One region of the Virgibacillus sp. L01 genome, then DNA from elsewhere that is predicted to be linked to it. Evidence: riboswitches for the same ligand, from Rfam matches in the RefSeq annotation. Region 1 holds a riboswitch; the other holds the start of a gene.
The links. Region 1 has a riboswitch for cyclic di-GMP ahead of ACTWQM_RS01010 (LuxR C-terminal-related transcriptional regulator). Riboswitches for the same ligand answer to the same signal wherever they lie in the genome.

Region 2: another riboswitch for cyclic di-GMP. It lies ahead of ACTWQM_RS14825 (prepilin-type N-terminal cleavage/methylation domain-containing protein); the one in region 1 lies ahead of ACTWQM_RS01010 (LuxR C-terminal-related transcriptional regulator).

Annotation. Positions count from the first base shown of each region.
Region 1 is NZ_JBQQCP010000001.1:209,137-212,333, forward strand. Features, by position in the region: gene ACTWQM_RS00995 (OmpA family protein) at 1-83, opposite strand, end outside; gene ACTWQM_RS01000 (flagellar motor protein MotB) at 123-311, opposite strand; partial or broken gene ACTWQM_RS01005 (MotA/TolQ/ExbB proton channel family protein) at 330-1,011, opposite strand; cyclic di-GMP riboswitch class I at 1,103-1,187, opposite strand; gene ACTWQM_RS01010 (LuxR C-terminal-related transcriptional regulator) at 1,225-1,839, opposite strand; cyclic di-GMP riboswitch class I at 1,943-2,051, opposite strand; gene ACTWQM_RS01015 (short-chain fatty acid transporter) at 2,372-3,197, shown strand, end outside.
Region 2 is NZ_JBQQCP010000008.1:71,610-74,806, forward strand. Features, by position in the region: gene ACTWQM_RS14815 (type IV pilus twitching motility protein PilT) at 1-496, shown strand, start outside; gene ACTWQM_RS14820 (type II secretion system F family protein) at 500-1,696, shown strand; cyclic di-GMP riboswitch class II at 1,745-1,829, shown strand; gene ACTWQM_RS14825 (prepilin-type N-terminal cleavage/methylation domain-containing protein) at 1,874-2,239, shown strand; gene ACTWQM_RS14830 (prepilin peptidase) at 2,350-3,105, shown strand; gene pilM (type IV pilus biogenesis protein PilM) at 3,118-3,197, shown strand, end outside.

The DNA of each region.
Region 1 (3,197 bases):
AGTTTAATCCCCAGTAGTTCGGATAGATTGTTCTTCTTGATGTATGTATTAATATCTCGCTGTAACTTCTCAAATTTATTCAATTCGTTAGTCTGTTCACTCTCTTTTTCTTTCTCATTTCCTTAGTTGTTTGATTCTAATGGTTTATCAACTGGACTTTGGTTTTGCTCTAAAATCCCTTTCCCCCCTGTAAATTCCTCTCGAAAAACTTGTGAAATCTGGTCGTATTTTTTCGTATCTATTTTACTCATCGCAAACAGAACAATGAATAAGGCTACCAATAACGTTAATAAATCGGCATATGGGAGCAGCCATGATTCGTCAACATGAGATTTGTTATTCTTTTTCGTTTTCCGCATATTCTCCCCCTGCTCTAACTTTTCCAACTCCTTTTGGGATAGATAGGAACTTAATTTATCCTTTATTACTTGTGGTGAATCTCCTGTAGTAAGGGATAACACACCTTCGATAATTATTTCTTTTGAAAACACTTCATCCTTAGATTTCTCTTTCAATTTGTTAGCAAACGGATGCCACAAAACGTAACCTGTAAATATACCAAGTAATGTCGCTATAAATGCAGCTGAAATGGCATGGCCAAGTGCTTCCATATCATTCATATCTCCAAGAGCTGCAATCAATCCAATTACAGGTGGGGGCATATGTACCTGCTTGTGTAAAGATTGATATGCCTTTTTGATGTCTTTCCTCCATCGCATACACTTTCTCAAACAAAATTTCTTTAATAAAATCAGGAGATTGTCCATCAATCGCTAATTGCAGTCCCGAAGATAAGAAAGAATCGTTTACCTGATCTATTTCACTTTCAAGTATTAACAACCCTTCTTTTCGAGTTTGTTCAGCCCAATTAGTAAATTTTTCAATTGTCATCGCTATGTCATTGTGATTTTCGTCTGTGAAAATTATCTTAAACAGAGCAGGTACTTTTTTAAGCGTGTTCATTGGGAACGCTATACAAACAGAGGCAGCTGTTCCTAATAAAATAATCAATTTAAAAAATATTATTTTACTTTAAAAGACCAAATAAAAAGACAGTCCAATAGATAGAACTGCCATTTAAAGATCATATTATAAAACCTTTGTTGGTAGCTAAGTCGATCATAGTTATGTAACCTTAGACCTTAGCTTTGCGTCCTACCTTTTCAGATAGTTTGCCTTTTTCGTTATTTTTCTATATTGCATTTAAACCAACATTAGTCAATGTTATAAAACAAACCATTTTTTCTTAACTGCCATTAGTGCAGCGTTTGTCCTATCTGATACGTGTAGCTTTCTCAGAACTGAACCGACATGATTCTTCACTGTTTTTTCAGATATATAAAGGCTCTCTGCTATAATGCAGTTTTTGTTACCTTTTACAATTAGCTCCAAAATATCCCACTCACGTTCTGTTAAGATTCCACTTGGTCGTATTGTTTCTCTTCCGGCTATCCTTTTATAATCATCCAAAAGAATATGTGATAAGAACGGATGAATATATTGCCTACCATTTAACATACTTTTAATCGCGAAAATCAATTCGCTTGTATCCATTCCATTATAAAAATATCCATGTAATCCCATTTTGAACAATTCAGCTATAAAATCACTATCTGCATCCGAAGTCCAAATCGCTATTTTTACATTATGGCTGGAGTGAAAATTGATTATTTCAAGCAAATTTATGTCCGTATCCACATCTATAATAAGTAAATCTGGTAGATCGTTCTTTCTGGAGTCATAGGCCAGGAATTTGTGCTCAGGCATTTTATCTTGTAATACGTTTATAATTCCTTCTCGCAGTAAATTTGATTCTTTTATAATTGTTATTCTACTCACTAAACTTAAACCTCTCCAAATTTATTAATACCTTTTTTTCACATAAAAAAAGACTACTCTACGTAGAATAGCCAGGATTTTTTCATAACAAAAAAATCAAAATTCTGGTAACCAGGCGATCATAGTAGTGAAATAGGAGTAATTATACCCATTAAAACTTTAGACCCTAGGTTTTGCGTCTTACCCTTTCGGATAGTTTGCCTTTTCCTTTTAAAATATAGGTATTTTGTAGTAGTGCTAAAAACATACTAATTTATGAAAATATAAAAATCAAGTTAATTTCTACATCATTTTCAAAAAAAATACATTGCTGACTTGTATTTGTCATCAAATCGTCACTCAATATACAAATTTTCCCAATAAAAATAGCGATTATTTGTTTCCAGTAAGTCTACTATATTGCATTCAACGATTCATAATCTATTCTCCATTTCATACAATTAAAACAAGCCAATTGACGTAACAATGAATCTTTTGATAGTTTTAAAAGGCGCATTAAAAAGCGCTTACAAAAACAAAGGAGGAAATCTAATTGAAAGCATTAACATCATTTTTCGACCGAATGGTTCAACGATATTTACCTGATGCATTTCTTTTTGCAATTATTTTAACGTTTATCGTTTTCATTTTAGGGATGGGTGTCACGGGCAGTACAGCCATTGAAATGACGCAATATTGGGGAGAAGGTTTCTGGAACTTACTGGCCTTTGCCATGCAGATGTCGCTTATCGTAATAACTGGCTACATACTTGCAAACACGCCGCTTATCAAACGATTGCTAGCAAAGATCAGTACACTTGCAAATTCACCTGGTCAGGCAATCATACTTGTAACATTTGTTGCTGCTATTGCATGTCTGATTAACTATGGCTTCGGTCTGGTTGTTGGGGCATTACTGGCGATCCACGTGGCAAAACGTGTTCCATCAGTAGACTATCGTCTACTAATGGCGAGTGCATATAGTGGATTCCTGTTATGGCATGGTGGTTTTTCCGGCTCTATTCCATTATTAATTGCAACACCGGATCACTTCCTGCAGGATACAATTGGTACAGTTCCGGTAACTGAAACGCTTTTTAGCGGATTTAATATTTTCATAGTCGTTACATTGCTAATCACACTTCCACTTTTGAACAGGTTCTTAATGAATTCACGCGGCCCGCTAAACAATACAGATGCTTCGACATGGAAATCGGAGGATCCTGAGCCAGAGGAGAAATCTCCAGCTAAGGGAGACATGACACCAGCTGAACGTTTGGAAAACAGTCAGATCATCTCCTTATTAATTGGAGCTATGGGTCTTGCCTTTATCGTTTATCACTTTACGCAAAACGGCTTTGACCTGAACATAAATATTG
Region 2 (3,197 bases), on a different contig from region 1:
TGACACAAATAGCTTTGTTAATGGACTTAGAGCAAGCCTGCGACAGGACCCTGATGTCATTTTAGTTGGTGAAATGCGTGACTTAGAAACTATCTCAACAGCGATTACCGCTGCGGAAACGGGACATTTAGTATTAGGTACCCTCCATACAACAGATGCAGTATCAACAATCGAACGAATTATTGATGTATTTCCATCTGAACAGCAAATACAAATCCGCATCCAGTTATCATCCATTTTAAAAGCTGTTATCTCCCAGCGATTACTAGTTACAAAAGATAATATGGGGAGGCGGGCGGCAACAGAAGTTCTGATTAATACACCTGCTGTTAAGAACTTAATCCGTAATGAAAAACTGCATCAAGTTCAGAATGTGCTGCAAACATCAAAAGAACAGGGCATGCACACGCTTGAAATGGATCTCAAACGGTTACTAAAAGAAGACCTAATTTCCTATGAATCGGCTGCTCCTTTTATGCAGGAAAGGGGTTTTTAATGGATGAACTATCAATATAGTGGAAAACATGCATCTGGTCACAAAACAAAAGGAAGGATAGAGGCTGATTCAAAAAAAGATGCGCTAGTACGGTTAGAAAAGGATAGTATAATCGTAATCGATATAGATGAGACGAAATCGTGGAATAAGGAATTATCTATTAATAGAAGAGTTAAAAATAAGGACTTTGTTATTTTTCTAAGGCAATATGCAACATTGATTCATGCTGGTATATCGATTTCAGAAGCTACGAAGACGATGTCAAGGCAAACGGACAATTATGCATTAAGGCAAGCACTGACTGCTATTGATAAACAACTTGACCAGGGACAGGCCCTTTCAAAAGCAGTTGAAAGTCACCCGAAGGTCTTTCCATCTCTACTCGTCAACATGATCCGGGCCGGGGAGGCTAGTGGTAAACTTGATGACATATTAAACCAGATGGCTGATTATTACGAGAAAGAATATCGTAATAAACAAAAAGTAGTTTCAGCATTACTTTATCCCGGTGTTGTAGGGGTTATCACACTTTTATTAAGTATGTTCTTGCTAGTATTCATTGTTCCACAATTCGTAGGAATGTTTAATTCCTTTGGTGAAGAGATTCCGGCGTATACCCAGTTTATTTTGAGTCTGAGCAGTTGGGTTAGTGCCTTTTGGTGGGTGCTTATTGCTGTAGTATTATTAGGTATTGCAATTTATAAGTACCTGTTGAAGAATGATGCGTTTGTTTACCGGGCCGATAAGCTAAAAATGAAGTTTCCCTTTTTAGGTGTGCTTGCACATAAAGGTGTCTTGGTTCGGATGACACAAACGTTGAGTACTTTAGTAAATAGTTCTGTACCAATCCTACAATCGGTCGAAATCACCGAAAAAGTGGTTGGAAATCGTGTGATTCGAGATGTATTAGAGCAATCCAGGAAATCGATGGAAGTAGGAGAATCGATTACTAATCCTATGAAAGAACATTGGGCATTTCCGGCACTAGTTGTTCAAATGATCCAGATTGGTGAGAAGACCGGGACTTTAGACAATATGCTTTCAAAAGCTGCAGCATTTTACGAAGAAGAAGTAGAACAATTGTCGAATCGAATCAAAACATTAATCGAGCCGCTTATGATTATTATACTGACAATAATCGTAGGCAGCATCATTACCGCAGTTGTTATTCCAATGTTTTCTTTGTTTGAAAATATCTAGAAAAAATTAGTAGATTTTTGTCTGAAAATGTATTATAGTGTACATAGGAATATAGTAGGATGCGATGATAAATTACCTGCAATTTGGGCATTTTGGTAGTTTGGAGTAAGTAGTGCAACCGGCCAGCTAAGTTTAATAGACTTTATATCTTATATAGTAAGAGAGGCGGGGATTTTTATGCTAGAACGCATGAAAAAGATGATGAAAAAAGAAAAGGGGTTTACCCTTGTTGAACTGTTGGCAGTTATTGCAATATTGGCGATTATTGTTGCTATAGCAGTACCGACGATAGGAAATGTTATTGGTGAATCTGAGAAAAAGGCTCATGACGCAAATGTAGAACTGATCAAAAATGCTGCAAGGTTAGCAGATGTTAGTGGTAACTATGGCAAGGATGATACTATCACTCTGAACCAGCTAAAGAAAAAAGGGTATCTAGATGAAGTTCCTACAGTTCCAGGAACAGATACCAAATATTCTGGTACTGTTACTAAAGATGGAAATGGGAAATTTGAATATGGTGGAGATGAAAGTGTTGACTAAAACAACATAATTTAAAATGATTTTAATTATAACCTACGCCTTGCACTAATAGTTGCAGGGCGTATTCTTCAATATATATTCTTCTAGCTTTACAATAAGGAGCCACACGAATGGATATTTTACTAATAACATTTTTCTTCCTCCTTGGCCTAATTTTTGGCTCATTTTTTAATGTAGTTGGATTGCGCCTGCCAGAAAATATACCCTTCGCAAACGACCGTTCAATTTGCCCCAATTGTAGCCATCAATTGTCATGGTATGAGAATATACCGGTTATTTCATTTGTCATCCAAGGGGCTAAATGTAGCCATTGCCAAAAAAAGATTTCGTTTATATACCCTGTAATTGAATTGTCTACAGGTATTTTATTTGCATTAAGCTACTCATTAGTAGGAATAAATCTAGAAATCATTACGGCGTTACTTCTGGTTTCGATGCTTATGATTATATTGGTGTCCGACATAACATATATGTTAATCCCAAACAGAGTACTTCTCTTCTTTCTGCCATTACTCATCATCATCCGTATCGTACAGCCTTTGGATCCGTGGTGGTCATCCATTCTTGGTGGTATAATTGGAATTACGCTCCTTGCATTAATTATAATTATTAGTAGTGGTGGAATGGGCGCGGGAGATATGAAACTGTTCGGTATCTTAGGCATTATTTTGGGAATTGATAAGGTGTTACTGGCATTTTTCCTCTCCTGTATGATTGGTGCAATTATAGGAATGCTGCTGCTTATCTTAAAGGTAATCGACCGCAAGCAACCCGTTCCATTTGGTCCATATATTGTTGTTGCAACACTAATTACATATTTTTACGGTGAAAGATTAGTAAACTGGTATTTTAATTTATTTTTGTAAGCAGGTGATAGTTTGGGAATTTTTAATAATGGTAGAGTAAATATAGTAATTACAAATAGAGTTTTACGGTATTCGTATCATAAAAGTTCTTC